DNA from 4 places in the Paenibacillus nanchangensis genome. Region 4 is predicted to be linked to each of the others. Evidence: predicted binding sites of a transcription regulator. Region 4 holds the regulator's gene; each other region holds the start of a gene.
The links. Region 4 encodes LexA, which represses DNA repair genes until DNA is damaged. Its sites were predicted from a motif close to CGAACATATGTTCG; they were not measured.
Positions count from the first base shown of each region.

Region 1 (7,921 bases), on a different contig from region 4:
CCAGCAGAACGCAGGGTTGTAGAGCTCCGGGACTGGAGAGCCGTAGCACGCAGAATCGGAGGGTTGATGAGCTGCAGGACCGCACGGCTGTAGGACCGTAAGGCTGTAGAGGCCTCAGGCGCCAGAGCCGGGGTCTGTAGAACGCAGAGCTTACAAGGCAATCTCTCGAATAAGCTCCGGTGAATCGTTTTTCACACTGCCTACCGCAGGCGAAACCGGGTAAGCCCGCAGTCTGCCGTCCTCGAACGGCTTCAGCATCTCCAGCAGCCGGGGAATGTCGCGGTTGGTCCGGTCCAGCCAGGACTGTTCGTCCTCAGGACGGAGAATGACCGGCATCCGGTGATGGATGGAGGACATCAGCTCGTTAGGGGAGGTGGTGATAACGGTGCAGCTGGAAATCTTGCGCCCTTCGGGGTCTGTCCAAATATCATACAAGCCGGCCAACGAAAAAATCCCGCCCTCCCGAAGTACGATCCGCATTGGCCGTTTCCCGCCTTCCTCCTGTTTCCATTCATAAAAACCGTCCGCCGGCAGGATGCAGCGCCGGGTGGGTAGCAGCCGCTTGAAGGCGGCCTTGGTCATCAGGGTCTCGGCGCGGGCGTTAATCATTCCCGCAGCGGAACGCTCGTCTTTGGACCACGCAGGAACAAGCCCCCATTTCAGAAGGCCGATCCGGTTCTTCGTCCCGTCATGAATAACCGCCGGCACCTGCTGCGAGGGAGCGATATTGAACTTCGGCAGAAACGGAAGCAGCGACGGATCTGCCGTCATATAGCGCAGCAGGAGTTCTTCCATCGTTACGGTGACGGTATAACGTCCGCACATTTTCGCATCAATCCTTTCTGTGAACGGAGGAGTAGAAGCTGGTGCCGCCGGAAGCCATTCGGGGAGAGAGGTTCCGGTTGTCCGCTACGCGGGTAGACTCCGCCACGGCAAGCAGCTGTCCCTGCAAAATCCGCCGCTGAATCTGGTCGATCCGGTGCAGCGCCAATTCTTCAGGCACCTGAAACGTCTCCGCTACATAGCCAATGGCTTCGGTCCGCTTGTCCGGAACAGGCAGGGACGAGAACAAGGAAAAAGGAATGGCGGCGTACGGCACAAACCGGTCCGCTTCGTCCTCCTGCGCCGGGGTATACCGGCCGGGAAGCAGGGTGCCGTCCCCGGCATGCCGCAGCAGATGGCACAGCTCATGCAAAAAATCAAGCCGCTGCCGCTCCGGAGACAAACGGCTGTCCAGGAACATGCTGTATGTTCCCGCTGCAGCTTCCACGGCTTTGCTGGGTACATCCAGATAATGAACCCAGATGTTCAGGCGTTCGGATAAATACTCGATAGAAATCCGGGAAGGATCGCTGACCCCCAGCCTCCGGAACAAGTCCTCTGTCCATTGTTCGAGTTCTGTCATTTGGTAGTATGTATTCATGGCAATCACCTCATTACGGATCGTTGTGCATTACGTTTCCATAAGAAAAGCCCAAGGAGGGCGGATAAATTAAGTATATCACAAAACAGAACATTTGTTCCTACTTTATGCGAATTTTTTTCTGCACATCTTGGGGCAGCTTCTGCAGTCCTTAAGCGTAACTTGGCAGATTCAAGTTATGCCCTAAATTCCCTGAATCTTACACTTAAGTAAGCACCCAGTGCAAAATCATGACGCTTCCGCAGAAAAATAGGAATGGTGCTGTCGTTTCTTGTCTAATCCTGTTTTTTTCAGTTGCATCTTTGTCCATTCGCTTCTATTCTGTACTATGGAGGGATGGAGATGAAGATGAAAGTGCCGGCGGCCCTGCTGCTTGTTTCGGTGCTGCTTGCGGGATGCGGAAACTCCGGAGCGAAGCTGGATACCCAGGAAGCGATACAGGAGAGCGTCCAGGATTTTTACAATAAAGTATCGGAATTGGAGGTTGCCGGGAAGGAAGCGCTGGAGTCGTTTAACGGCACTATCGCAGCTTATACGGAAGGCAAAGCCGATGAAACGGAGCTGGAAAAAGCGATTGACAGCTTCCAGTCGGCTACAGCCGACATCCGGGAAAAAGCGGCCAAGCTGGAGGTCGACAGCGGTCTGCCCGACGATGTGGAGCAGCTGATGGATGAGGCTAAAACGTCTTTTCAAGAGGCCTACAAGCTGAAAGCCCAGGCTTCCGACAGCGTCGACTCCGCGGATGTAACCGCCGAGCAGTTTGACGAAATGAACAAAAACGCCGATATTGTCATGCTGTACGGCATTTCGAAGCTGAAAGAAGCAAGATCAGCCGTTGGCCTTGACGAAGAAGAGCTGGCACCAAGCGCCACGCCGTAAAATTACATATACGGAGCGGAGACGGGCCTCACCCAGGTGGGGCTTTTTGTCGTGCGGCAGAGGGGGGCTGGCCTAGCACCGGTCCGGCGGCATAGACTTGGCAGGAGTGCTAGTCCGTGCTGGAACAGGGCATTATTGACATTGATTATGTCTTGTACAGGTGGTTATAATACAAACATACGTTCCTGTTTTCCTGAAAGGGGAGAAGGAGATGCTGGGGGATACGGCACGCAAGCTGCTGCGCATTTTATACCACTATTCCGGGCATTACCGGCGAATGCCGGATATGCAGACACTCCGGCGGCTGTCGGGCCGTACGTATCCGGATGTGATTGCCGGGATGTCGGAGCTGGCCGAGCGGCGGTACATCGCCTGGCGCCGGGGAATGCGTGTAGAACGGGCGGCGCTGCTGGAACCTTGGGAGCGGCCGGAAGAGCTGCCGGTCAGCAGGCGATCCGGGGGCAAGGGACACTGGCTGGAGTGACTCAACTGGATGATACCAACTGAATGATACCAACCGAATGATACCAACCGAATGATACAACTGGATGACTCCGGATGGAACAAGGCCGGCTGGACGGTACCGGGGCTTTCAGTGAGCAGTGACCAGTGAACCCGCACCTAGCCCAGGAGCAGTAAGGTGTCAGACGCGCAAGATGCAAAGAAAGGACGGAGAATAGCAAATGGGCAGAAAATTGGAGGGAAACGGATTATGGGAAAGCAGCCGGATGATGCTGCCCGAACACAAAAGCCGGATTATCCGCGACGAGCGGGAGACAGCGCGCCGGGTGAAGCCGGTACTGGACCCGCAAAGGCTGGAAGAAATGGAACGTTTGCTGGCCCAGTCGCTGAGGGAGCACGTCAAAATTACGGTAGTGCTGTTCGACCCGTTCGATGATGAACGCTTAAGCGGGTTCGTGACCTCCATTCACGCCCACTCGCGGGAAATTAAGCTGCAGTGGGCGGAAGAATGGAGATGGATCGGTCTGTCCGAGATCGTCGACGTTTACCCCTGCTGAGCTTCGCCCGTCTTCTCGTAGGCGATTAGCGTCACGGGCTGGCCGGTTAACTCGCGAATCCGGGCTTCGGCGCTGCGGATAATTTCCACCGCCCGCCCATCTTCGTCCAGACCGGCCACCTCGTAGCTGTCGCTGTGAATGTCCATGATACCCCACCTTTCTTTGAAGGTAGGGTCCCCGTTTTTTTGCTCCGGCATACACCTGACTGGAACGGAAGAGAAGAGGAATGTCTGTGCCGTTTTTCATATGTAACCGTTTTCTTTGGTGATATAATGTAGCTATCATATGGAGGGAGTTGGTGCTCTGTGTATGATTTGAAGCCTTTTTATAGTGTAATGGACGAAGAAGCAGACCGGATGCGCTTTAGGGACAGAGAGAAGCAGCAGATGGCGGGACAAATGCCGGGAATCTGGAGAGAAATCAGCGACTGGCTCATTGCCGGAGGAATTTTTGTACTGATTGTTTTTCTGATCACCAGCTTGTAATCGATCATATTTAGAGCCGCTCCGGTTGGGCGGCTTTTTTGTATGCCGTGAAGTTTTGCCGCATAAAAGGGAGGACGCAGGGGAATCTTATCATCGCAGGAATCAAAACAAAAGGGAGGCCAAACGTTTTGAAGAAAATGGTGATTAGTCTTGCGTGCAGCACCCTGCTGTCGATGAGCATCGCGGGCGCCGGATTTGCAGCAAGCACAGGCGGGATGGGAGCTAACAACACGGGAACGATGAATCAGGACGGCGGGATCTTGGGCCGTGGCGCTGATACCATCAACCGCGCCGGTGACAACACGATGAACCGGATGACCGGTACAACGAACACAACGGGAACAAATGGAACATACGGTACGACAGGTTATGGCAATAACGGCACCAACAATGGCAATAACGGCAACTACCGCACGACTAGCACGACCCGCAACGGCAACTACCGTGCAAACGCGGCGAACAACAACAATGATAACGACATGGACTGGGGCTGGCTGGGTCTGCTTGGCCTGATCGGTCTGGCCGGCATGAGAAACCGCAACAAAGAACCGCAACGTTAAACGCAGCAGCAAGCACATCCTATTTAAATGCGGTAACCCTGCCTGGGTTGCCGCATTTTTAGGTGGTCATCCGCAAAAGATGGACGATGGCTAATGGTTGAACGGTTGTATATATGGAAGGCAAATGATCCAGGGACAAATGGCTTGGCCGATCGTACCTACGAAACACGGATCATACCGGCGTACATACGGCGGCCATTGGCTGAACGGGCGTACCAATGGAAGGCGGATCATGCCCGGCTGTACATACGGAAGGCGCATCATACGGCGGCGGAAATGGCTAGACCGCTTCACATAGGGGAGAAAGAAATACGGTGTTGAATGGCTGAACGGATTTACATAGGGGAGACAGAAGATACGGTGTTGAATGGTAGAACGGATTTACATACGGGAGACAGAAGATACGGCGGCCATTGGCTGAACGGTTGAACCTATAGAAAGCAGATGATTAGGAGCAAAAGCTGCGTTCATGCGGAAGCAGGGACGCTTTTTGTCATGCTTTTTGGGCGACTAAAACAGGATATTTACACAACGCACTAGGCGTCAGTACACGCAGAGATAAAAACCCAGCATAAAATACATTAGAAAATTGAAGAGGAGGGATTTGGATGAGCGGCGGTTGCGGATTTGCCGGATACACTTCCACTACGGTAATTTTGGTGCTTTATATTCTCTTGGTCATTGTTCTTAAAACGTTCTAAAAGCCTGGACTTGAATAAGAAAACGGAGCCTACAAACCGTAGGCTCCGGTGCTGTTGCGTTGCAGTTAAGTATAAAGCAGCGTAATCACCAGGAGTTCGTAGAGAACAAGGGTTAAAATCAGTTCATCACTTGAATACGGATTTCCAAAACCCCGCTGACCGCCAGGATTAGAAACGGCAACATACAGCAGACCATGGTCGCAGCTTACAATTCTGCCTACAACCACATATCCGTCCAAAGTTTCGATTTTTACATATTGATTGAGATGATGCATGCAAACATGCTCCAAGCGGTTTCGAATCGACTTTACTGTTTCGGTTGTATTGGCGTCCGCCTTATACAGCATCTGATGCTTATATCCCATTGGTTGAATACTCATTGATTAGACCCCCAGTTAGCGTTGGTTTTCACGATCAATATATGCACCCGCCTACAAAACGGTGCCGTACGAGTGCCCGGGAAATCAGCAATGCTATTGACTCTTGGACAAGTCTTATGTTATTATCATCTTCGTCGGTATTTATGAATATTTCGTAGCTGACTGCGTTAGACATGGTGCTTGCCGATCCGAATCCTGTATAGTGTAACGAAAAGGTATAATCGGAGAAAAGCACGGTGAATAACGATTTCCTGCCGGGGTGGCGGAATTGGCAGACGCACAGGACTTAAAATCCTGCGGTAGGTGACTACCGTACCGGTTCGATCCCGGTCCTCGGCATTATACAAAACCCTGAAATCCCTTGCTGTATAAGGGATTTTCTTTTTTTTATTGTTTGTAATGGGCTGCCTAATTTAGAGGGAATGAGTGGATTTTTCCTCCGAGAGGACGGATTGGGGACGAACTTTTGGGTCAAATACGTCTAGGTGCGCCGTTGTTTTTCGACTCAACCTCTTAGTGGTCTTACCCCCGTCATTAGACAACAATAAAAGAGGTTTCATTTATGCAGCGATTGCTTTCCGGTACTCCACCGGAGAGCAGTCAAATCTGCTCCTTTCATTCATTCTTTTATTTGTTATAGCCTACATCGCGTTTGGTGCATGGATATCGCATGATACCAAAATCATATTAGAACAAGCCATGCAGAAGAATCCTGATATGAATTACATGAGTCGTTCAGTGTACAACCATATCAATCCTGTCGAACGTAGAATGACAACAGATGCTTTTGAGTATCATTCAAGCTCTCATCATATCGGTTATGTATTGCCACTGCATTACTTCACAGGTTCAAAAGTATATGTAACTCAGAAATACGAAAATGATGATTTTGGATTTAGAGAACCAGTCCAGTTAACGCTAGTATTGAAAGCCGGAAAGTGGTACGCGACAAAGGTTAGTATTCAGCCTTAACGGGAACAAGGGCTCCAGCTCATCAGAACTGGAACCCTTGTTTGCTCAGCAGGGCAAAAAAATCTCAAATTTCGTGCCTTGCCCGACTGTCGCTTGGACCTTGATGTCGCCGCCGTGTGCTTCGACGATGGTCTTGGCGATGCTCATGCCGAGCCCGGAGCCGTCTGTGGATTCCTCGGTATTGGTTCCGCGGTAGTAGCGATTGAACAAATGATGCAGTGTTTCCTCGTCCATCCCTTTTCCATTATCAAGTATCCGTATGCAAGCTTGGCCGTTGACTTGGGTAAGAGTGACGGTAATGGTTGTGCCTGGGGGATTATGCTTGACCGCATTAGACAGCAAATTGTCCATCAGCCGCTGTAACCAGGTGACATCTCCCTGTATCAGCAGGGAATCCTCTTCTCCGGTGTATTGGAACAGGTACTCAGACATCGTGGCGTCATTGACATACTTTAACACGGAGCAGCGTACCAACTCTGTCAGATCGATCTCCCGGCGCACCATGATAGAATCGCTCTGCTTGAGCTGATGGATCAGCGAGAAGTCGGAGATCAGCTCAAGCATATAATCCCCTTTTTCCCGGATGGTCGCGCCCATGATTCGCATTTCCTCTTGGCTCCATTGCTCAGGCAGCTTCTCCAGCATATATCCGTAGCCTTGAATCGTGGCCAGAGGTGTGCGTAGATCATGAGAGATCCCTGACATCCACTCCGCCTGCTCCTTCTCCATCCTCTTGCGGTCCCTCTCGATTTGAGCCAATTGATGAGTCATTTGATAGAAGGCTTGAATGACTTCCTGATAGAGCCTGTTGCGGGTTCGCATAGTGCCATTGCGGCGGAATACCTTACGTTTGTCCTTGGCAGTCAGTACCTCGTCGTATTGCCCTTCGCCCATGCGTTCGAACCAGCCTGCGAACAGAATCAGGGGCCGTCCGTAGCGGTAGCCATGCCAGATGGAGATCGACAGCGCAAGGATCAGGGTCAGCACTGCAATCCAGATAAGTCTCGGCGTTACATTTTCCAATACAGGATGCTTTAGAGGGAGTTCCGCTGCATGGGGCGTATAGACGATCCAGGTCATTCCGCTCGGCTCGTCCCGGTGGGCCACAATCCCCGCGTCATAGTTGTCTGGAGATTGCTGAATGGCCAGAATATCCAGCGGCCGATATGCCTTTGGTACATACTTTTGATCGCCAATGCCTTGTACGGTGTTACTCTCAGGGTCGATCACTTGCAGATAACTGCCAGTCTCCCGAAGCTGCTGTTCCAAGAGGGGAACGGCTTCACTCCTCACCATGCCCTGTTGTCCGTAAGTGTTGAACCACGCCGTGAGCTGGTCAAGGTCAGGTGTTGGATAACCGAGTACATATAGAAGCGGGTCTTGGAACGAAAAATTCAGTTGCGTCTGCACAGCATAAGACTCCAGTCTCCGTGTCTCCTGGATATCGAGCAATTGAGCGGTGGAGTAGGAGGCAGGCAGTGCAGGGTACGGTGTTGTATTAA
Region 1 covers NZ_JBHOFD010000010.1:175,854-183,774, forward strand. Annotated here, with positions in the region: gene ACE6ED_RS10005 (SOS response-associated peptidase) at 151-825, opposite strand; gene ACE6ED_RS10010 (ImmA/IrrE family metallo-endopeptidase) at 833-1,423, opposite strand; gene ACE6ED_RS10015 (hypothetical protein) at 1,766-2,302, shown strand; gene ACE6ED_RS10020 (hypothetical protein) at 2,514-2,786, shown strand; gene ACE6ED_RS10025 (YolD-like family protein) at 2,986-3,321, shown strand; gene ACE6ED_RS10030 (hypothetical protein) at 3,309-3,467, opposite strand; gene ACE6ED_RS10035 (hypothetical protein) at 3,627-3,806, shown strand; gene ACE6ED_RS10040 (WGxxGxxG family protein) at 3,944-4,366, shown strand; gene ACE6ED_RS10045 (YjcZ family sporulation protein) at 4,975-5,067, shown strand; gene ACE6ED_RS10050 (hypothetical protein) at 5,133-5,447, opposite strand; tRNA gene ACE6ED_RS10055 (tRNA-Leu) at 5,701-5,786, shown strand; gene ACE6ED_RS10060 (hypothetical protein) at 6,165-6,419, shown strand; gene ACE6ED_RS10065 (sensor histidine kinase) at 6,465-7,921, opposite strand, start outside.
Region 1: a site for LexA is predicted at 1,511-1,524, ahead of ACE6ED_RS10010 (ImmA/IrrE family metallo-endopeptidase). Genes of this name have one in related genera too.

Region 2 (7,921 bases), on a different contig from region 4:
CAACTCGTTTTTTGTCTAATTTCACACTGTTCAGAGCCCGTTAATCGGACCTGGTTTTTACTCTAAGGAGGCTCTTGTTATGTACGTTGATTCCCCTCTGATCCATTTGGCCGCTCCGCCCTTTCCTTACTTCATCGAATGCGGACGGACGGTATATGCGCCCGGAGAACAGCATCCAAACCGTGCGGGCATCGGATTGTTCGACCTGCTGCTGGTCGAGCGAGGCGCACTTTATATGGGAGAAGAAAAGAAACGGTGGGCGGTTCCCGCAGGACACATGCTTCTGCTCCTGCCGGACCGCTATCATTATGCGGCCGAGCCGTGCCGGGAAGAGACGTCATTTACCTGGATTCATTTCCGCACGATTGGCGATTGGCGGCAGACAGAAGATGATGTCGTACCGCTGAACCGTGTGGACCATACGGACCGCTTTGGCGTCTCTCCTTATTTCATCCGCCTGCCCCAATTTGGGCCTGGACCCGGTCCCGATACGCCCGGACGGACGGGACTCGCCGAGCTGCTGCTGCAGCTGGCCGGACAACGCCGCTCCAGCGCCGTCTGGGAGCAGCAGCGGATCTTTGAAGAACTATTGCGTTCCCTTGACCTGTCCCGCCACGATTCAGGACGGACGCACGCGCTCGAACTGGCTGAACGGACGGAAGCCTATCTGCGCAGCCATTACACCGAACCGCTGACTAACGCTTCGCTGTCGGAAGCGCTGCATTTTCATTACAATTACTTATCCCGCTGTATGAAACGCGTCTACGGGGTGACTCCGATGGAATACCTGACCGATTACCGGCTGGAGCAGGCCAAGCTGCTGCTGTTGAAAACGGAGCTGCCGGTAGCCCTGATCGCCGAACGCACGGGCTTTGGCAGCACGCCTTATTTCTCCCGCCGGTTTGCCGAGCGGATGGGCAATTCCCCGCTGCGGTTCCGCAGGCGGCACTCCCGGTAATTCCAATTTCTCTCCACCGCTTATTCTCCATAACGTGCTTTATGGCGAGAACACAAGCAGGCCTTTGCCGATATTCCGGCGAAGGCCTGCTTGGCTTGGAGTTCACCTGTAAAATGTGTTATTCCCTGGCTTGTGATGCAAAAAAACTTGCCCGGTTGAACCCGGTTAAAAAACGGCCAGGCCCGTTCTGCAACCCATCCATGCCGCTCTGCCAAGTACGGATGATGCGGACAGTCTGGTCCCGTTTCCGCTCATTCCCTGCTAACGGTGTTCATTAAGTAAGCCTCCTCTGGAAAAGCTATTGTACGGTGGCCTAATAACTTTGCAAAGGAGCATAACAACAATGGGAATTCTGGATGGCAATCCGAAAGACGAACCGCTTCATTACGGCGAAATTAACGGCATCTGGCAGTACTCGACCAAAGCAAAGGGCGCGGTCTCCTCGCTTCAGGCGTTTCATTATCACGCCGGAGACAAGGAATTAAAGAAAGTCATCAGCGAAATGCTGGATCAGGCACGCAAGGAAATCAAAGAGTGCGATAAAATTCTGCACGATAACGGAATTCCTACCTCCCCGGCGCTGCCGGAGCGTCCGATCGCCAAGCTGGAGGATATCCCGATGGGCGCCCGCTTCTCCGATCCTGAAATCGCCGCAGCCCTGTCGGCCAGCGTAGCAGTGAGTTTGGTGGAATGCAGCCAAATTATGGGCATGTCGATCCGCGAGGATATCGGCGCTCTGTTCATGAAGTACCACGGGGTAAAAGCTGCAACGGGATTGTCGCTGCTGCGTCTGAACAAAGAGAAGGGCTGGCTGATTCCTCCTCCGCTTCAACTGAAACGCGACGAGTTAGTTCACGCGTAAGTTAAACTACCACTCGGACTACGGAGCAGGCGACACGGCTTAGGGCCGATGCCTCTACGCTTCTGCCTTTCGCTGAAGACCGCTTGCGGCAGCTATTAGGGCAGCGCCTTTCGCTGAAGACCGCTTGCGGCAGCCATTAGAGCAGCGCCTTTCGCTGAAGACTGCTTGCGGCAGCCATTAGGGGCAGCGCCCGGATCAACACCCGGACGCTGCCCTTCTCCCTTAAGTCAAGAAGCGTTCCGCAGAGGAACCGGCTTCCAGGCAAGAATACTGGACAGCTTAAACGTCCTCGGACCATTTGTCTCCAGGCAGGTTGCCCGCAGCAGTCCGCCGTCCACCCGATTGACGCGAACGCGGCGCTGGGTAAGCTTCCCTTCCCTGTCCATATATACAATCTCCATTACGCAGCCTATATATTTCAACGGCATATTGATCCCTCCACCCTTCATTTATACTGTTCGAGCCTTTATATTGCAGTTCAAGCTCTATATCTGAATCACTGCGTCGAAACCGGACTCGCTTCGCAAGTTCAATCACCAAGACAGCGAACGTTTGTTTGTATTATTATTAAACCAAACATTTGTTCTTAAATCAATGCCGATTGGGAATAAATATACATAGACAGATCATATGTTCCCATTATAATAAAAACCAAGCATCAGCCGCTATAGACACATTCGGCTAGGGGAGAGTGACTCCAATGAAAACGGAACGTGTTATTATGTTATCCGACTGCCAGAGCTTTTACGCTTCGGTCGAAAAGGCCTCCAATCCGCGGTACAACGGCCGCCCGCTGGTTGTGGCGGGCGATCCCGCAAGACGCAGCGGCATCGTGCTTGCCGCCTGCCCCCTGGCGAAGCAGGCCGGGGTGACGACGGCCGAAACGCTGCAGGAAGCGCTAGCCAAATGTCCGGACCTGGTTATCGCCAAACCGCGCATGCAGCATTACATCGATGTTTCGGCTCAAATCACGGATATCCTGCGCACATTCAGCGACCTGGTTGAGCCCTACTCCATCGATGAACAGTTCATCGATGTGACCGGGAGCCGGACGCTGTTCGGCAGCCCCAAAGCAATCGCGGCGGCTATTCAGGACCGGATCCGCAGGGATACCGGGGTGTATACCCGGGTGGGCATCGGCTACTCCAAGGTAACGGCCAAGATGGCATGCGACCTGTGGGCCAAAAAAAACGGCGAAGGTATCTTTACCCTTCCGAAAGAACAGCTGCCCGACCTGCTCTGGCCTCTGCCGATCCGCAGCCTGTTTATGGTGGGCGGGCGGATGGCCGCCCACTTCACAGCAATGGGACTGCCGACGATTGGCAGCCTGGCGCAGCTTCCGCTCGGCGAGCTGAAACGGCGTATGCGCGCCCGCTTTGGCCGCAAAGCCGACATTGACGCCGAACTGTACTGGCGCATCGCCAACGGCATGGACGACAGTCCGGTCAATCCCCACACGCACGAGGAGCCGCCCAAAAGCGTCGGCCACCAGATGACGCTGCCGCGCGATTACCGCACAATGGAGGAAATTTCAATTGTCCTTCTGGAGCTGTGCGAGCTTGTCTGCCGGCGCTGCCGCACCCTCGGGGTAAACGGCTCCGTGGTATCGGTCGGCTGCCGGGGCGCGGATTTCGACCGGCCGGCAGGCTTCTCCCGCCAGGAGACGATGCCGGACCCCGCAAACGCCACCAATCTTGTGTACGAAGCGGCCATGCGGCTGTTCCGCCGCCACTGGGACGGCCAGCCGGTGCGCCGGGTCGGTATCAGTTTGTCCGGATTGTCGGACGAAAATCAGTACCAGCTGACCCTGTTTGAGCCCCGTCCCCGCATCCGCGAGCTGGAGCGGGCTACGGACAGCCTCAAGCGGAAATACGGCGATACGATCATCGGGCGGGCCGCCTCCTTCACCGGCGCGGGGCAAATGAAGGACCGCGCCGCCAAAATCGGCGGGCACTACAAATAGGCGCCCCAGGCGCCGGGACGGTTCGTTTCGGGAGGCGGTTTTCCCCCTCCCCTTCCATGCCGGGGTATCGTTTGGTGGCCCATAGGCAGCGGATTTAAACGGCAGAGACAAGCGGAACTAACAGCAGGCAAAAGAAGGACTTGAATTTTTTCCGGTTCGGGGCGACAATCGGAGATATAACATTCAAGGGGAGGATTTGGGACCAGTGGAACGTCCAGCAACGCAAGCAGAGCCGGATCGGGATATCGTTGATCTGTGTCTGCTGGCCGGGAAAATTATGCTGCAAAACGGGGCGGAAACCTACCGCGTGGAGGACACCATGTCCAGAATGTCGGCCGCGCTTGGTTACCCCGGGGCGCACAGCTATGTCACCCCGACCGTCATTATGTTTGCGACCAGCCCCACGGAGCCGGCCAAGCTGTTCCGGATCGCCGACCGGACGACCGATTTACGCAAGGTGTCCGACGTCAACGACATCTCCCGTCAGCTCAGCCAGCAGGCGCTCACACCGGACGAAGCCCGCGCCAGGCTGATGTCGGTGGACCAGGCGGGTCACGTCTACCCTGTCTGGATGCAGATTGCCGCCGCGGCGGTTACGGGCGGCTGCTTCACCGTTATGTTCAAAGGAAGCCTGCAGGACGCGCTGCCGGCGCTGTTCGTTTCGGGGTTTGGATACATGGCGGCGGTCTATCTCCACCGGCTCGTGCAGATCAAGTTTTTTGCCGAAATTTCAGCCGCGTTTCTGATTGGACTGCTGGCCTTTTTCAGCGTGCAGTGGGGAGTGGGCCGTGAAACGGACAAAATCATCATCGGCTCGGTTATGCCGCTTGTTCCCGGGCTGCTGATCACGAATGCGGTGCGTGATTTGATGGCCGGTCATCTTGTCTCGGGTTTATCCAAAGGCGCCGACGCTTTTCTGACCGCCTTTGCCATCGGGACGGGTATCGGCCTTGCGCTGTCGCTGTTCTAGGGTCAGGGGCCCCGGCTTCACCACTGTATACAAGAAAGAGGTTAACCGTCCATGATACTGCAGCTTGTCGCCAGCTTCCTCGCTTCCGCCACCTTCTGCATGCTGTTCCACGTGCCCAGACGCGCGCTGGTGCAGTGCGGATTTGCGGGCATGGTCGGCTGGTTGATGTACCTGCTGCTCGATCCCGAATGGAAGCCGATCGTCGCCACCTTCGGCGCGACGCTGCTGGTCGGAGTCGTCAGCCAGTTTTTCGCCCGCTCGTTCAAAATGCCCGTCATCATCTTCAGTGTTGGAGGCATCCTTCCTCTTGTGCCAGGCGGTCTCGCCTATGACGCAATGCGCAAATTTGTGGAGGAGGAATACATTACAGCAGTTCAGATTGCCGTCCAGGCTTTAATGCTGTCGGGCGCCATCGCGACCGGGCTCGTGCTGAGCGAGGTGCTCGGGCAAATGTTTCGCCGTATACGCAAATAAGGGCGGTCCCGGAAGGGACGGCCCTTTTTTTATAATGAGTGTGCGATGATAGTTGCTTTCCCCTTCTCAGGCAAAAGCAGGACGCTGCCGAATCCAGGCCAGTGCAAGTGTTCCTTCCCCCGCGTGAATACCGGCTACCGGAATAAACGGCATCACTTCGGTCCGCAGCTCCGGATTCATCTCCCGGATTTCGTCCTCCAGGCGCTGCGCTTCTTCCTTGTTGTTGGCATGCATGATGCAGACGTCTTTGATCAGCGCAAAATCTTTTTTCAGGTGTTCAAGCAGCCGCTGTTTCGTCTTCTTAAAGGAACGGATCTTCTCCTCCACGATGACTTTCCCCTCATCAAACTTCAACAGCAAATGGATTCGCAGCAGCTGGCTCAGCACAAGCTGGGGCCCCGTAACCCGTCCGCTCCGGTGAAGCTGGGTCAGGCTGGCCGGCATCAGATAAAAAGTCATGCCGCGGATCATCTGCTCGATCCGTTCCTTGATCTCATGCACCGAACAGCCCAGCTTCTGCCACTCGACACCGTTCATAATCATCTCGCGGAGCGGAAACGCTCCGGCTTCAGAGTCGATGCAGGTTACGTTGGCTTCGGCGATTTCAGCCGCCTGCATGGAGGTATGGTAGGTGCCGCTCAGCGCGGAAGAACAATGAATAGCGATGATCTCGTCGTATTTGTCTTTTAAATCTTCATACAGCTCTATGAATTCGCCGATCGGAGGTTGAGAGCTGCCGACCTGCTCATGCCGTCTCATCTGTTCATAGAACTCTTCCGCCGTAATATCGATGTTTTCCTTATATGCTTCGTTGTTTACGATCAGCCGGAGCGGAACGATATAAATATGGTTCGCTTTGGCAAAGTCCGCGTCCAGCGTACTGGTGCTGTCGGTTACCCATGCGATAGATTTCATGATGCATCACGTCTCTCTTTCTTGGCTCTCTCCCCCGGCCAGCGGTCAGGTGCCGGCTTCCCCGGAAGGTTGTTACTATCTATATTCCCACAAACAAATAGGGCGAATCAAATTTTGCCCGGTTCCGGGGTTACACCAGCATTATAACCGAGCATACAGGGCTAAAACAGTCACAAAAACGATTTTTGGCTGTCTGAGCCGGTTTATCTTGATATTCTTCAATGTTTTGCCATAATTCTTAAAATATTTCGTTCCCGCTCGGTTTTTCAGGATATTTATTCCAACTGGCTAAGCACCACCTGGGGGCTTGCAGTGCAGTTTTGTTTTGTGAAGCCTAGCGTATTCAGGTCTTCGGTTCGCCGGCAAACAGGGCTAATTCATACGGCTGTTCCGCTACCGAAGTTTTGAGGCTTGGAAAGTCATCCGCTGCGGATGAGGCAAGATCATTTGGCAGATAATCAGCATTACGGGACTTAAATTAACTATTGACAAAATAAAATTTATGTGTTATAATAAAATATTTATGTATTGATATACTCCTAATCTTTGTATATGATAGACATTGTTTCTGGCTGGCCAGCCGTTATCATATCTTCAGGAGGGACGGTTTTGTACAATAAATCGGTGATTGAAATGCTGGAGTTGGAAGTCCAGGTAATGGGGGGAACCGACCGGATCTACCCGGCCGTTGTGTACGGCGAAGAACGTGCCATGCTGGTGGATACCGGTTATCCCGGTCTCGGAACCCGGCTGATGGACGCGTTGGCCGGTTTGGGGATTTCAGCGGATCAACTGGATGCGATTATGATCACCCACCAGGACCTCGACCATATCGGAAGCCTGCCGGAACTTCTGGCGCTAAAAGAGAAAGGGATCACGGTTCTCGCCCATGAACTGGAACGCCCCTACATCGAAGGGCAGCGGATGCTGCTCAAGCATACCCCTGAAGCGCTGGCCGCCGCCGAATCCATGCTTCCGCCGGATCTGCCCGCACCCTGGCGTGAGGCATTTCTCCGGGTGTTAAAACACCCGCCGCACGCGCCGGTTAACACAGTCGTGGCGGACGGCGACGAACTGGAAGGCGGGCTCTGCGTCATTCATACCCCCGGGCACAGTCCGGGGCATATCAGCCTGTATCACCGGCCAAGCCGTATTCTGATCGCTGGCGACGCGCTGACGACAGCCGGAGACGTCCTGTTCGGACCGGACCCCGCCGCTACGCCGGATATGGAAACGGCGCTTGATTCGCTGCGCAAGCTGGCGGATTATGATATCGATTCGGTCATCTGCTATCACGGCGGATGGTACCGGGGGGAAGCGAACAAGCGGATTGCGGCGCTTGCCAAAGCGAAACCACACTGCTGAGCCGCACGGAAGAATAAGAAGGGCATTAGCGGCGAATCCTGCTCGTAGGCTTCCGTTTGAACGGGATGGAATGCAATCGGCCATATTGCGATCAATTGGCTGAATAACACCATAACACGTCAATTCACGCATTTGCACGCGATAAAGCGCCCAGGGCATACAAGCCTAGGGCGCTTTTTGTCTTCTTTATTCAGCCGCCACAATCCGGATGCCAATGTTCCACGGATCAGTAAGCGTCAGCATTCCGCTGTCTTCGGCCGTTTCCACCCCGGCGGCAGCCGCCCGCTGGCGGATCACTTCAAAATCACCCGGGTCCGGCACCACAATGGTGAAAAAATCAATGTTCGGCGCATCCGCAGGCGCAGGCGCCGCCCCTTCGCCCGCCCATACATTCAGGCCGACATGGTGGTGATA
Region 2 covers NZ_JBHOFD010000004.1:226,648-234,568, forward strand. Annotated here, with positions in the region: gene ACE6ED_RS04595 (helix-turn-helix transcriptional regulator) at 80-958, shown strand; gene ACE6ED_RS04600 (DUF3231 family protein) at 1,302-1,820, shown strand; gene ACE6ED_RS04605 (hypothetical protein) at 2,048-2,248, opposite strand; gene ACE6ED_RS04610 (DNA polymerase IV) at 2,521-3,783, shown strand; gene ACE6ED_RS04615 (threonine/serine exporter family protein) at 3,989-4,753, shown strand; gene ACE6ED_RS04620 (threonine/serine exporter family protein) at 4,805-5,227, shown strand; gene ACE6ED_RS04625 (DegV family protein) at 5,294-6,142, opposite strand; gene ACE6ED_RS04630 (MBL fold metallo-hydrolase) at 6,752-7,507, shown strand; gene ACE6ED_RS04635 (VOC family protein) at 7,694-7,921, opposite strand, start outside.
Region 2: a site for LexA is predicted at 2,366-2,379, ahead of ACE6ED_RS04610 (DNA polymerase IV). Genes of this name have one in related genera too.

Region 3 (7,921 bases), on a different contig from region 4:
AAGCCCGTCCGACGATGTTCTTCAGCTTGCGGGTGATGTAGCCGTACCGCTTTGAGCTCATCAGGATTTCGCCCTGCAGCATCGGCGACAGCCGGTCGACCGTCGCATCCGCTTCCCGGCGGCATTCCTCCGGCGACAAGCTGCCCCAGCCGCGGCCTTCGTTCTTCAGCCTGAGCGCCATCTCGCTCAAGGCGGCGTGGAACAGCTGCCCGATGTCCGGCGCCTGGAGCCGGTACAGCTGGCGTTCTTTTAGCCGCAGCCCGTACGAGGCAAAATGTGAAAACGGACAGGAAACAAACCGCTCCATACGCGACACGCTGCCGCGCAGCGTTCGTCCGCCGTACAGCCTCATGCTTGTCTCGCGGCGCAGCTTCACTCCCCGGTTGCGGTAAAACAGCGAACGCAGCAGCCGCTCCAGCCTCGGCTTCCACTCAGGATCGGAAGCAAACCAGTTGTACACATCCCACCAGAGGGCGGGGATGTCTTCGCCCTGCCTCCACCGTCTAAGCTGAACGACAAGCAGCCGCAGCGTATCCGCCGGGCCGCTGACAAATTCCGTCTGCTCCTCGTCCGGTTCGCCGGGCAGCGGCAGCGCCGCCAGCGGCCGTTCCTTCAGAAACGGGAACATCCGGCGCACCTGGCGGATCACCTCGGACGGCAGCATCGGCCGTCCTTCCGCATCCGTCAGGCTGTAGCTGATCCACAGTCTGCGGCTGGCCGCCGTCAGGGCGTTGTAAACCAGGAACCGCTCATCAAGCATCCGGCGCGACGAGTCCGGCGCCAGCTCCATACCCGAACGCTCCAGCATCTCCCGTTCGGGATCGGACAAAATGCCGTCTTCCTGCGGCAGCGCCGGAACCACGCCTTCATTCACGCCAAGCACAAAAGCATATTTCACATCTGCCGTCCGCGTCCGGTCCATGCTGCCGACGAGCACCTGGTCCAGCGAAGGCGGCACAAGACCAAGCCGCAGCTCAGCAAGACCGGTCTCCAGCACGCCTGCAAACAGGTCAAAGTCCATCGCTTCGCGGCCCATCATCTCGTGAATCTGGTCAAGCAGATCCAGCACGGCGCCCCACAGCTGCCGGTGCTCGCGGGCAGCTCCGGCGCGGCCTTCCAGCTGTGCGCTCCGGCTCCACTCTTCCAGCTTGCCGGCTGCGCCGGTTTCCTCGAGCAGGCGGAACACCGCCGCACACAGGTCTTGTCCCGTCTTGCTGCGTTTCACCCGCTTCTCAAATGCCTGCAGCGGCAAGACCACCGCTTCCCGGCACCGTTCGATCCGGTTCATCAACTCCGGGTCGGTCACGCGCTCGCCTTCCAGCGACAAGCTCGGGATGCCCCGCCAGGAGCGGCCGTCCGTCCAGCGGTAACCCTGGATGCCGCAGGCCAGCACGTAATTCTCCAGCGTGTCCATATCCGCCCGGCTTAAGCTGCCGTCTTCCGGCAGCAGCAGATCGGTCTTCACGCAGCGGAACACGTCTTCGTACCGCCAGCGGCGGCGGATAACGTCCAGCGACGAACGGATAAACTCGGCCAGCGGATGATGCAGCTCGCCCACCTTGCGGTCAATGAAGCAGGGCACGCCATAATCGCGGCTCAGCGTCTCAAACAGCTCGGCATAGTCCTCCAGATTCCGGACCAGCACCGCCATCTCACCGTACCGCGCGCCTTCCTCGCGTGCCAGCCGGATCATCTCGCGCAGCGCCCCTTCCGCTTCCGCGCGCCGGCTGGCGGCGGCATGCAGCGTAATCCCCGCGTCGCCCGGATCCGGTCCGCTCCAGACGAGCCGCCGCTCAAAGCCCCGCTCCAGATGGCGGAGTCCCGGACTTGCGCTAAACCGCGGCAGCGGATCGGGAGCGATGATCTCCTCTTCGACATCGGCCCCAATCTCCTCCGCCATCCCGCGCAGCTTCGCGTACGAGGTGGCTGCCGGATGGAACATGTCGAGCTCCCCGGGCTGGATGCCACCGGCATACCGGCCGTCAAGCGTTAACGAGAGGGTGACTTTTGCGGCATGCAGCATCAGCTGGCGGAGTACCGTGAATTCCTGCGGTGTAAACCCGTGGAACCCGTCCACCCAAATCTCGGCATTCCGGATCAAATCGGAGTCCGGTATATTGGCGGCAAGCTCTCCAAGCCGGTCCTCCTCATCCATGTACAGCTGGGACATTTCCCGCTCCAGTTCGGCAAACACCACGCCCAGGTCCTCCAGCTTGTTCATCAAAATCGGACTGTTCTCCGCATCCGAGCGCAGCTGTTCAAATTGTCCCTGCACATCCTCCGAACCGAGACAGCAGCGCTTCATCTCGGTGTGCAGGCGGCTGAGCCGCTCCACAAAGCCGGGGCGGTCGGCGGAAGCTCCAAACAGCTTCAGCTCGTCTTTGCGGCGGCGGATGATGTTGTAGATGAGCATTTTTTTGCCTTCATCGGTAATCGGCACCGCTCCGCTGCCTCCCGTCTCCAGCTTGACCCGGTGGGCCAGCCGCGAGAAACCAAGCGTATGCACACGAACGCCGCCCTTCAAACCCGCATGAGCGAGCAGCCCGCGCTCCGCCTGAAACGAGCCCTGCTCCGGCACCAGCTGAAGAATCGGCGGGCCCAGCGGCTCCCGCTTCAGCTCAGCCGCGATCCGCTCCCATATTAATGTGGTTTTGCCGCTGCCCGAACGGCCCAGCATGAACGCTACAGACATCTTGAGAACTCCTTCCGACGGTTCATTTCCTGATCCGAATTTACAATCTCCGACCATTATACCATAAGCGGACAGGCCAAAACAGAACATATGTTTGTTGGAACGAGTTTACGTATCGATCGTTTACATGGACAAAAAAAGGCCGGCGCCCATTACGGAACACCAGACCCTGTATTTGATACGTGACGGAAAATGAAACGACCTCCGTGATGCATGACGAAAAACGACCCGTCCGTTGATGCATGTCGGAAAACAAACCTTCCGATGCATGTCGGAAAATGAAGCATACGTCATTGGATGCGGCCGAAAAATGAAACGTCCATTATTGATGCGGCCGAAAGATCTACTCTTCCCTGCTGCGCACTTCAAAAATCGCGAACTTCAAATAATGCCCCTCGTCCACGCCGAGGATCTGCGGATGATCTTTGCCGGCCGCCCGCCATTCGATCAGACGGAGCACTTTGCCCGCATCTCTGGCCGCTTCCTGAATCGTCTCCAGGAACAGCTCAGGCCGCATGTGGTACGAACAGCTGGCTGTCACGAGATAGCCGCCTTCATTCACCAGCTTCATGCCGTGCAGGTTAATGTCCTTGTAGCCCCGGCAGGCGCCTTTTACGGCGTTCTTCGATTTGGCAAAAGCCGGCGGATCAAGAATAACGACATCCCACGTCCGTCCGCCTCCGGCGGTCATCGGCTTTGAGGTATCGGCCTTTTCCGTTTGGCCCGAGCGTTCGTTCCGCTCTTCCAGCCCTTTGACCTGATTGCGCAGATACTGGAATGCGTCGTCCACAACAAATTCAACCCGATCGCCGAAGCCATTCAGCTCGACATTCGTTTTTGCGCTTTCGATCGCATGGGCGGATACGTCGAGGCAGGTGACTTTTTTGGCGCCGTATTTGCAGGCATGCAGCGTGAAGCTGCCCGTATGGGAAAAACACTCCAGCACCGTTGCCCCGTCCCAGTATGGAAAAGTGACCTCTTTGCCGTTGCGGTTAACGGGCGCCTCACGCACCGTACCGTCCGCATCCGAAACCGGCTGCAGCATAATGCCGCTCCGCTCGCCCCAGCCGGTCATCAGCGGCGCAATCGACGCGCGGTTTTCGCGTTGGTCGAAGAAATAACCAGTCTTTTGCCCCTGTTCGATGTCAACGACCAGCTTCAACCCGTTTTCGGTAATCGTCACATGACGCGGGCAATCGCCGTACAGCACGCCGGTCGTCTGTTCAAGACCTTCCAGCTCGCGGACGGAGACGTCGCTGCGTTCGTAGATACCTTTTGGCCCAACCACCTGCACCAGCGCCTCCACGATTTCCTGCCGCCGCTTGTCCATTCCGAGCGTCAGCAGCTGCACCACCAGCACATCGCCAAACCGGTCAACAATCAGTCCCGGCAAAAAATCCGCTTCCCCGTAAACCAGCCGGTACGCGTCCGCTCCGGGCAAAAACCGCTCCCGGTGCCGCAGACAGCGGGTGAACCGCTCAACAAAAAACGCCGTATCCATTTCGGCCAGCGGGGAGCTGGACACGACCCGAACCCGGATTTGCGAAGCGGGGTTATAATACCCTGTTGCCAAATGCCGGCCTTGATGATTATGCACGTGAACAAGCTCTCCCGGCTCCGCTTCTCCTCTTATTTCCGCGATTTCCGTTGCAAATACCCAGGGATGCCCCTGCTCCAGCCTTTTCTTGCGGGCGCGCTGCAAAATAACTTCTGCCACGATTGATCCACTCCTGTTCTGTTCTTACGGTTCTGTTCTTACGGTTCTGTTCTTGCTGACTTGTTCATACTGTCTTGTTCTGCGTCTTTCTTATCGTCGTCGTCCATATCTTCGTAATTCTGTTCTCGTGTACTTGTTGCTGTTCGCTGTTCACCGCTCACTATTCACCGTTCACTGTTCGCTGTTCGCCGTTCACCGCTTCCGCGCCGCAGCCGGACTTGCTGTCATGGCCCGGCCCGAGCGCTCATATATTGGGTGTACAAACCCGGGTTGTCCTTTTGTTCTTAAGTGTACCTGCCTTCGTTTCTAGGTAGGGGCAGCAGAAGGCTGCACGTCCACGTCTTGCCGGTCGTGTGCAGAAACCGCCGCAGACCATTGTCCAAAAAACCATTTCAGCCGACGCTTTCACCGAAAGGAGTCCTGATCATGCCGACTTTCATCCGTGAGATTCTCTTCCCCGTCCTTTACGGTGTCGTGATTTTCCTGGCAGGGATGAAGCTGATGGAGACGGCCATGTCCAAGCTCGCCGGCCCGCTGCTGGACCGCGGCATGAAAGCGGCCGCCTCCACTCCGCTAAAAGGCCTTATCTCCAGCACGCTGCTGACCGCGCTGCTCCAGAGCAGCACGGCCGTGACGGTGCTGACGATCGGGATGGTTAACGCCGGGCTGCTGACCTACGCCCGCACCCTCGGCATCATCCTCGGCAGCAACATCGGCACCTGCCTGACGACCGAGCTGGCGGGGCTGAATCTCGGCCGGATGGCCCCGCACCTCCTCGCCGCCTCGGCCACGCTTTGGGCGGCGGCGGTTATGGGCGGCGAGCTGCCGCCGTCCGGCTCCCGCGCGCGGGATACGCTGCGCCGGCTGTCCGCGCCCCTGCAGTTCATCGCCTTGGCGGCGGCAGGCTTCGCGTTTGTCCTGCTCGGCATCGCCGTCATGCAGTCGGTCGGACCGGCACTCCAGGACAGCGGCATGTTCCGCTGGTTCCTGGAGCGGGCCGCCGCGAGCAGCCTGTGGGGACTCGCCGCCGGCGCGGTCCTGACCGCCGTGCTGCACAGCAGCTCCGCCGTCATCGGCATGGCGATGGGCATCGCCGCTTCCGGCGCGCTCCCGCCGGAACTGGGCATCGCCATCGTGCTGGGCGCCAATGTCGGCACCTGCGCCACAGCGGTCATCGCCTCGATCGGCGGCACAAAAGCCGGCGTGCTCGTCGCCTGGACGCATGTGGCGCTGAACGCAGGCGGGGCGCTGCTGTTCCTGCCGCTGACCGGCGTGCTGCAGGAGATTGCCGCCTGGATTGGCGGCGGAGCCGGCGCGCAGGTGGCGCATGCGCAGACGATTTTTAACGTGGCCTGTTCGCTGCTTGCCCTGCCGCTGTGCTATCTGCCCGTTTGGGACCGGATCGACCGCCGGCTGCGGCACTAAAAATCTCCATGTCCCGCAAGAAATCCGGCTCCCGTAACGTTCGCTGTATTATTATACTCTAAACGACGCCATTTCCACATTAAACCTGCCGGCTTCCCGCAAAAAATGTCGTAATCGGGGAACACCCCAGCTTCTGTGACAAACCTTGTTTTCTGAAACAAACCTTGTCTTCCGGAACAAGTCCTGTCTTCCGAAACAGCCTTGTTTTCTGAAACACCCCTGTCTTCCGGAACAAGTTCTGTCTTCCGAAACAGCCTTGTCTTCTGCAACAACCTTGTCTCCCGAAACAACCGTGCCTTCCGAAACAACACTGCCTTCCGAAACAACACTGCCTTCCGAAACACCCCTGCCGCTTCCGGAAATTTCTCCAGCGTTTGGAGAACTGCCGTTTTCGCATAAAAAACGCCCTCCTCCGCATCAACGGAAGAGGGCGCGCTTGTTTTGTATTATATTACTTTGACGGATACGGAAACTGTTTTGCCGCCAAATTTGCCTTTAATGGAAGCCGAGCCTTTGGACACCGCAATTACGGTGCCGTCAGGCAGCACCTTGGCCACGGAAGGCTTGGAGCTGGTCCATGTGGTCACACCGGTAACTACTGTAGTCGCTCCGGTATCATACAGTGCCATTGCTTTCAGCGTCTGGGACTGACCGGGAGCCAACTTCAGCTTGTTTTCTTCCACAGTCAGTTTGGTCAGCTTCGCTGTAACTGTTACCGTTGAGCTCACGTTGATGCCCTGGTAGGAACCTGTCATCGTCGCGGTGCCTGTGCCTACCGCTTTGACGGAAGTGCCTTTTACCGTCGCCACATTTTCGTCCGAAGACTTCCAGTTGATCTGGGTGCCCAGATTGACGGTTTTGCCGTTGTTGTAATAGCCTGTCGCTTTCAGCGGCTTGGACTGCTTCAGGTTCATCGCCAGTTTGGCCGGCTCGATGACGATCTTCACGATTTTTTGCTCAACTGCGACCGGAATGGTGATTGTTCCGTTCGAATAGGTGCCTTTCAGTGTCGCCGAGCCTTTAACCAGACCTTTCAGGGATTTGCCCTTAATAACGGCGGTGGAGCCGGTAAGCTTCCATTCGATTTCGCTGGTTACATCTTTTTCTTCCCCGCTCTCCATAACGGCTGTTATGGTAGGCAGCGGCTGTTCTTCACCGGTCACAAGCTTCAGGTTTTCTTCCGGACCCATGAGCAGCAGCACTTTTTGTTTCACGGTGATTTTCACGCTTACGGACTGGCTGCGGATCGAAGCGGCTGCGCCGGAGAGGTCTGCGCCTTTCAGCTTGCCGGTCAGTGTCGCGGTGCCGGGAGCGATGGCTTCGATTTTGCCGTCTTTGACGCGCATAATATCTTCATTATCCGAACTCCATTCGATTTCCGGGGAGATGTCCTGCTTGCTTTCGTCCAGCTTGGTTCCGCTGACCTTCGGCAGGCTGGCGTTTTCGCCCAGGTAAAGCGACTGTTCTTTCAGGTCCGTCGTCAGTTGGGTCAGTGTCGGATAGACGGTGATCTTCACGTCTTTGGACACGCCGCGGTAGTCGGCTTTGATATTCGAAGTACCGGCCACTTTGGCCGTTACCACTCCGGCTTCAGCACCGGCAGTTACCGTTACCGACATCGGGTTGGAGGACGTCCAGGCTGCCGAGGACGATACATTGGCAGAGGTATTTACGCCGTCCCGGACTTCGGCCTTTACGTTCAGCGTTTCGTTGATGAACATCATCCGGTCGCCCGAAGGGGACAGGATCAGCGCTTCATAAGGAGAACGCACATAGACCGTGACCGACTTGGTGAGGCCCAGGTATTTTGCCGTAATCACGGCTTTGCCTGGCGCGTTGACTTTGATTTCGCCTTTGGTTACTTCCACAACGTTGCTGTCGGAGGTAGACCATTCCGCAGAAGACGTAATGTCCTGCCCTGCAGAGGACGATTCCTTGGTGAACGCCTGAATCGCCAGCGGCTGGTCGCCTGCGAGCAGTTCCAGCTCTTCAATCACAGCTCCTGCACGCTTCATTTCAAGCGCGGAATAAGGCAGCTGGACCTGTGCTTTAAAATTGGCAGTCTGCCCGTTATACTTAGCCGTTAC
Region 3 covers NZ_JBHOFD010000010.1:993-8,913, reverse strand. Annotated here, with positions in the region: gene addB (helicase-exonuclease AddAB subunit AddB) at 1-2,692, opposite strand, end outside; gene ACE6ED_RS09260 (class I SAM-dependent rRNA methyltransferase) at 3,036-4,409, opposite strand; gene ACE6ED_RS09255 (Na/Pi cotransporter family protein) at 4,836-5,834, shown strand; gene ACE6ED_RS09250 (Ig-like domain-containing protein) at 6,281-7,921, opposite strand, start outside.
Region 3: a site for LexA is predicted at 2,776-2,789, ahead of addB (helicase-exonuclease AddAB subunit AddB). Genes of this name have one in related genera too.

Region 4 (7,921 bases):
TCAACCTGCTGTCTCGGGAATGTAAAGGTATGCAGCACTTGGCTGTGATCGTTTGGATCATAGATCAAAATATCGTTGCCGCTCGACTGCGCCGGGAAAAAGCGGTACATCGCCTGGGGTGAAATCGTCCCTTTCTCCGAAGCCTCCCGCAAAATATCATCAACCGTCTGCTTCAGCTCGGTTGTCCGCGGATCGCCCGAGGCGAGCAGCGATTCCACCGAACCCCGGATACCAAGGTGATGGCCGAGCAGCATCTGCATATTCACATAAGGCACGATATGGTTGATCGGATAATTGCGTATGACATGCCGCTCCAGATCGGGCGGAACAAACACCGGTGCATCCGGCGAGATGTTCGAGCGGACCGCCCGGGTCAACCGGGGCAGCTCCGGCTTCGGCTGGCTTGCAGCCAGACGTTCCGCTTCCGCTTCGGCGGCCGCCTCTTCCGCGATCCGGGCGCGTTCCGCGGGATTCATCAGCTTGTTCGCCAAATCCAATCCATCCATCGCATCTTTGGCATACAGCACCAATCCGTCGTATTCCGGCCGGATCCGGGTTTTGGTGAATTTGCGCGTCAGCGCTGCGCCGCCGACCAGGATCGGCACGTCGATGCCTGCCGTCCGCAAATCCTGTGCGGTTAGCACCATCTGCTGGGCCGACTTTACGAGCAGGCCCGACAGGCCGATCGCATCGGCTTTTTCACGGCGGTAGGCTTCGATAATGTGCTCCGGTGGTACTTTTATACCCAAATTGACAATTTGATAACCATTGTTGGAGAGGATGATCTCTACCAGGTTTTTGCCGATGTCGTGCACGTCGCCTTTAACCGTCGCGAGCAGGATTTTCCCTTTCACCGAGGTTTCGTTTTTCTCCATAAACGGCTCCAGATACGCCACAGAAGCTTTCATCACTTCAGCGCTCTGCAGCACCTCGGCCACAATCAGCTCATTGTTATTGAACAGCCGCCCGACCTCCGACATGCCTTCCATCAGCGGTCCGTTAATAATTTCAAGCGCCGAATACTTTTTAAGCGCCTCGCCGAGATCGGGTATCAGTCCTTCCTTGGTCCCTTCGACCACATAGGAGGCCAAGCGTTCCTCAAGCGAAAGATTGGTGATCTTTTCTTTTTTCTCGACTTTTTTGCCGCGGAAGGCTGCTACAAAATCAGCCAATGTCGCATCGTTTGTGTTGTAAATGAGCTCCTCCGCCAGACGCCGTTCCTCTTCGGGAATGGAAGCATACCGCTCCACTTTCTCCGTGTTCACAATCGCATAGTCGAGACCAGCTTTCGTACACTCATATAAAAAGACCGAATTCAGCACCTCGCGCCCCGCCTCAGGCAGACCAAACGATACATTGCTGATGCCCAAAATCGTATGGCATTCCGGCATGGCTTCTTTAATCAGCCGGATGCCGTCGATCGTCTCCTTTGCGGAGCCGATATACTGTTCATCGCCCGTACCGACCGGAAAAACAAGCGTATCAAAAATCAGGTCCTCCGGCCGCAGGCCGTATTTGTTCACCAGCAGATCATAGGAGCGGCGGGCCACTTCAAGCTTCGTCTCCGCCTTGATAGCTTGTCCCTGCTCATCAATCGTGCCCACTACGACGGCGGCGCCGTATTTGTGGATCAGCGGGGTGACATGCTCAAACTTTTCTTCGCCGTCTTCAAGGTTAATGGAGTTAATTATCGCTTTTCCTTGGCTGTACTGCAGCGCAAGGTCGATGACCTTCGGATCGGTTGTGTCTATCATGAGCGGAACCTTAACCTTCTTCACGACCAGCTCCAAAAAGCGGATCATATCCGCGCTCTCATCCCGGTCCGGGTCCTGCACGCACACGTCAATAATTTGCGCGCCGTTTTTCACCTGGGCTCTAGCGATTTCAGACGCCTCTTCGTATTTCCCCTCCACGATCAGGCGCTTAAACTTCCGCGAACCGAGAACGTTCGTCCGCTCGCCGACCATGTACGGGCGGTTATCGTTTTCGATGTATACCGGATCAATGCCCGACAAAGCGGGCGGATGGGTGCCGTCCAGAGGACGCGGCGGGTAGTTCTTCAGCAGCTCGGCCATGGCCCGGATATGCTCCGGCGTTGTGCCGCAGCAGCCGCCCGCGATGTTCAGCCATCCCTTTTCCGCAAACGCCGCGATTTTACGAGCCAGCGAATCCGGGGACTCGTGGTAATTCCCGTTTTCGTCGGGCAGACCCGCATTCGGATAACAGCTGATCGCCGCGGAAGACATCGCCGCAAGCGAACGGATATGGTCGCGCATAAACTCCGGTCCGGTTGCACAGTTCAGCCCGATGGAGACCGGATTCAGGTGCTCCAGCGAAATGTAAAACGCCTCGATATTTTGACCGGCCAGTGTGGTGCCCATCGGTTCAATGGTGCCTGAAATCATAACCGGCAGTGTAATGTTCGTACGGTCAAACGCCTGGCGGATACCAATGCTGCCCGCTTTGACGTTCAGCGTATCCTGGGAAGTCTCCAGCAGCAGTGCGTCAACGCCGCCTTCGATCAGCGCCACCGCCTGCTCCTCATAGCTCTCTATCAGTTCTGCAAAAGTCACGCCGCCGGTAACCGACAACGTTTTGGTTGTAGGTCCCATCGCCCCAACCACATAACGCGGGTGTTCCGGTGTACTGTATGCGTCGGCGGCCGACCGGGCGATCGCCGCTGCGGCCAAGTTGATTTCGCGTGCTTTGTCGGGAATGTCGTATTCCGCGAGCACGACCGACGTCGCGCCGAAGGTATTGGTTTCAATCAGATCAGCCCCTGCTTCCAGGTACTGTCTATGGATCTGTTCAATGACTTCCGGACGGGTTAGCACCAGCATTTCGTTGCAGCCTTCGAGTTCTTCGCCGCCAAAATCGTCGGGCGTGAGCGGCACCTGCTGAATCATGGTGCCCATGGCGCCGTCGAGTATTAATATCCGTTGTTGCATCGCTTCTGCAATCGTTAACTTGACCAACTTGCTATCCCTCCATGTCAAACGTTAGAGTAAGTTTAGCAGAATAGAGGGATTTCGGAAAGACTTGCTTGTCCATCTGGAATTCCTGCATTTTGCTGTCATTTTTGCGGACAACGCAGGCAGCGGCATTGCGGACACCCCCAGGTATTAAGAGGGCGCCCCGCTATCCATCAGCTGCCGTCCCGGCCATCCCTTAGTTTAAGGTTCAACTTTGATCTTCTGTGAGGGCATGGAATGCTGCGCCCTGGCGGTAACGTGTGACGTCACCTTATATTCGCCTGCGGCATCAAACGTATATTCCGCAGTGTAGGTACCGCCTTCCTGACGTTCCCCTTCCACTTCTATGGAATCCGCTGTGCCGTCCGGTCCCGTAATTTCGAACGTCACTTCTTTTGCATCATCAACCGGCTCTTCTTTCTGAGTAACCAACGCCTGAAGCCGCACGGTTTCATTAACCTTTGCAGCAGCGGGCTCCAAGCTTAGCTCCACTTTGATCGGGTCCATGGAGAGGTCCGCCATATGTTCATGCGCAGCCTGGGAGTTTTTTCCGGAGCACCCGGCAACAGTGAGTGCTGCGCCGAGAAACAGCGCAAGCGATCCTGCCTTCCATCGGTTCATATCATCCGTCTCCTTCGGTTCTATGTATCGACTCTTTGATTAGGGCAGCCTTTCATTTCTTCCATTATACATAGATTGCGTCCAAATTGACGAAAAAGCTTACGATTCATGTTATTAAATATGAAGAAAGTCATTGTCATAAGTCTTCATAACAAAAAAGCCCTGTCCTCCCAACAGGGAAAACAAGGCTTGCCCAGTTTGATCTACAGGTTTGACTGACGGACTTCCATCTGATCAAGCAAGGGCAGCAGCTCAGACAGACTCGCAATCCGGTAATGCGGTTTGATGCCGGAGTGTTCCGGACGGTTCGTCCGGTTAATCCAGACGGTGGTCATCCCTGCAGCAAGTCCGCCCCGGATATCTGTCGACAGCTTATCCCCGACCATAACCGCGTGTTCAGGCCGGGTATCCAGCAGCTGCAGCGCATGTTCAAAAATCGAGACATCCGGTTTCCCCTTCCCGAACGTGCCGGAAATCACAATTTGGTCGAAAAAAGGAGTCAGTTCAGGCACGCTGTCCAGCTTCTCCTGCTGCAGTACCGGGCAGCCATTGGTCAAGAGCAGCAGCTTCACTTTGCCATGCAGCTGTTCGAGCACCTGAATCGTTTCTTCATACATATAAGGCAGACCTCTGCGTTCCGCGGCAAAACGTTCAGCCAGCGTCTCGGCCAGCGCTTCATCTTCTACACCAACCGCTGCCAGTCCACGCCGCCAAGCTTCCTTGCGGTACAGCGGGGCTTGCTGCTCCATCTGCCGGAATTCGGGCTGGTTGCCTCCGGTAAAATGCCCCCACAGCGCTTCAAAGGGATTAATACCGATCATTTGGGTAAAGGGATAAAACTCATAGGTTTCATACAATGCGCGCGCTTCCCTGCGCACAGCAGCCTGCAGTTCTTCCGGATTCACTTCCGGACCGGCCGCCCGGCTTGCAGCGGCGAAAGCCTCCTCGACACTGCGTTCGTCCCACAGCAGCGTATCGTCCAAATCAAACAAAACGGCTTCAATCGTCATGTTCGGCAGCTCCTTCTCCCTAGGCGAAATTATTCTCTCTCAAACGTAATTTTGTTGGTCTTGGCGAACGATTCCAGTTTCTCCCCCATCGCTTCCGTATTAAAGCGGTTCGTCAAGCGGGAGAACACCCATTTCGAACGTTTGGCCTTGTGATGGATTACCACAGCACCCTTCGAGACAGAAATTTTCTCAATATCGCCAGTGTGCAAAATGCGTTCCCGGTTGAACTTGAAGGTGGACAGCCGGCTGCGTTCCACTTTCAGATAAGGCTTGCGGAAAAAAATCATCGCCGCCAGCGCAAAATACAGCACCACACCCAGCCAGTTCATCAGTGAACCGTTGCCGCGCTGCTGATCGACCGTTCCGATCAGCCAATACAACACGCCAAGACCAACCAGTGTTATGGGCAGGATAAAGTTACGGCCTTTAAAGATTTCGGTATCCTGACTCCCCCGAACAGCGTGAATGCCGTCTTTCCCCTGCTTTTTGCGCTGTTTGTTCAACTGCTGTGAGTTTTTTTGAACCATTCTTTCCCAAGAACGGGCCATCGCGTTTCCCCCTAATTCTTCTTCATGATCTCCTGACATATGGCCAGCAGCCGGTCATCCCGGGAGCCGGCGGGCAAAAAAAGAAAACAAGCGTCAGTGTTGAGGCCGCTTGTCGTCTCCGGAGTTCCCATCCACAATTTCGATCGAATCCAGCTGGGCGCGGAAATTGCGCCGGATGTTGCCCAAATAAATCTCGCGGAGCTTCGCCCGCTCGGCAAGCTCTTCTTCATTCAGGCCGACGGATTTCTGCTTGCGGGCCAATTCGTTGATGCGGTCGACCACTTCATCTATATTCATGCGTTCACCCTTCCCTTATCAGTCAGTTTAACTTTGCCATGAGAAAAAGAGCTTGTCAAGGTGTGCCCCTTACAAGCTCTTATCCGAAATAAACCACTTTAGTTCTTATTTAATCATAGACGGGCAGTGTTAAAATATCCCCCGTCCGAATCTCGCTGCCGTTTAAGCCATTTGCCCGCTTAATTCCTTCTATATATACTGCAGTCCGCATATTGTCCGGTTTATGTACACTGGCAATTTCCCAAAGCGTATCCCCGCTCGACACGACAACCCGCTTGCCTTCCTTCGCCATCGATACCGGTCCGGCGAACACATTGCCCACCAGCGACAATCCGGCAAGAACAAGGACAAACAGAAGCACAATCTTTAATCCCTTCTCGGTGAGCAGCGTTCTCGCGCTCTCCAGCCATTTCACCATGTTATAGGAGGAAGCGGGAGTCCCGATAGCCGCGGCGCTTTGGCCGCCGGAACGCACTTCATTCTGATTCTCATAAATGCTGCGATAAGTACTGTATTTTAACATCAAGATCACCCTCCAAACGTGTGTTCTCTCTTTCGAAAAATAATATAACACGAACATGTGTTTCGATCAATAGGTTTTTTCGAACAATTGTTCCCTTTATTTTTAAGCGGCGAAAACACCGCATTCTGCTTAGGTTTTCGGCTGCCTGTTTTTTCAAAACCTATTTTAGAACTTATGTTTGTACGAACGGAGGTTCTATGATATAATTTTCCCAAACATTACTATATGGGGTGTATTCCGATGTCAAAGATTTCGAGTCGTCAGCTGGCGATCCTGGAATTCATACGTAACGAAGTCCGCAGCAAGGGCTATCCTCCGTCTGTGCGCGAGATCGGCGAAGCTGTCGGACTGGCTTCCAGTTCTACGGTGCACGGCCATCTGGACCGGCTCGAGAAGAAAGGCCTGATCCGCCGTGATCCGACCAAACCTCGCGCCATCGAGCTTCTTGGCCAGGAAGAATCGGAGAATGTGCATCACTTTGCCAGCACGGTATCCCGTGTACCTGTCGTCGGCAAAGTTACAGCGGGTGTGCCGATTACGGCCACCGAGAACATTGAAGATTATTTCCCTCTTCCTACCCATTTCGTCAACGACAACAAAGTATTTATGCTGTCGGTATCCGGCGACAGTATGATCGAAGCCGGAATTATGAATGGAGATTACGTTATTGTCCGTCAACAGCAAACTGCCGATAATGGCGATATCGTTGTAGCTATGACGGAAGACGACGAAGCAACGGTCAAGACCTTCTACAAGGAACGCGACCACATCCGCCTGCAGCCGGAGAATCCATCGTACGAGCCTCTCCGTTTGAACCGGGTCAGCATTCTCGGCAAGGTCATCGGGCTGTTCCGTGACATTCACTGAGTTTTATATAAGGGAAGAACCGGGCGTTTCGCACATTAATTGCGGAACGCCCGGTTCTTTGTGTTTAGGGGGATTTAAGACTGCGATTAGGAGGATCATTACCGAAGAACGGGGAAGCATCTGATACCAGGATAACAGGATAGCAGGATAGCAATTTAGACCCCGGCTCCCATAAGATTTGGGTACATCCCAAGGAGGTACCCTGCATAATATGAAGCATTAGAAACATGTTCATAATCTATGCCGAGGAGTGATATGAGACCATGCCGAATTACCGGATTATCGTCGACTTATCCGACCGGATGCTGTATCTGCTGGATCATAATACCGTTGTGCGGGGATTTCCTATCGGAATCGGCAAGATGTTAAGCCGGACCCCGGAAGGCGAATATACGATTATTAACAAGCTGGACAATCCCGGTGGCCCTTACGGGGCGTTTTGGATGGGCTTATCCAAACCTCATTATGGCATTCACGGAACCAATGATCCCTCATCGATAGGCAAAGAGGTTTCCAGAGGCTGCATCCGGATGTACAACGAAGATGTGCTTCAACTGAAGGATCTGGTTCCGCTCCAAACGAGAGTAACGATCCGGCAGTGATTCAAAAAAAGCCGTGAAGCAATTCCCACGGCTTTTATTATGGCTTTTTTTGCTATCATGCTGAAATGCTGACTATTTTCCCACTCCGCTTGAAGACTAAAGCATGATAAATGTTTGTTATAGGCATTTTGTGGGCATGTAAAAAGCACCGCCCTGATTCAATGCCCGCGCCCACAAACAAAAAACCCCCGGAGCCTTACGGCCCCAAGGGTTCTCCATCTTAGTACAAGGTCAGATATTGATCGCGTTCCCATTGGTGAACCTGGGTGCGGTAAATATCCCACTCGATTTCTTTCAGTTCGTAGAAGTGTGCAAGGGCGTGGTCGCCGAGCGCTTCCGTAATCACCTGGCTGCGGATCATTTCATTCAGCGCTTCCTTCAGGTCGGACGGCAGGCTAGGGATACCTTCCTCAATCCGCTCTTCTTCGGACATGATGTAAATGTTGCGGTCGATCGGAGCCGGCAGATCCAACTGACGTTT
Region 4 covers NZ_JBHOFD010000001.1:4,817-12,737, forward strand. Annotated here, with positions in the region: gene metH (methionine synthase) at 1-2,948, opposite strand, end outside; gene ACE6ED_RS00030 (FixH family protein) at 3,174-3,593, opposite strand; gene ACE6ED_RS00035 (HAD family hydrolase) at 3,797-4,603, opposite strand; gene ACE6ED_RS00040 (hypothetical protein) at 4,633-5,151, opposite strand; gene ACE6ED_RS00045 (DUF896 domain-containing protein) at 5,245-5,448, opposite strand; gene ACE6ED_RS00050 (LysM peptidoglycan-binding domain-containing protein) at 5,558-5,971, opposite strand; gene lexA (transcriptional repressor LexA) at 6,212-6,838, shown strand; gene ACE6ED_RS00060 (L,D-transpeptidase) at 7,102-7,440, shown strand; gene glnA (type I glutamate--ammonia ligase) at 7,661-7,921, opposite strand, start outside.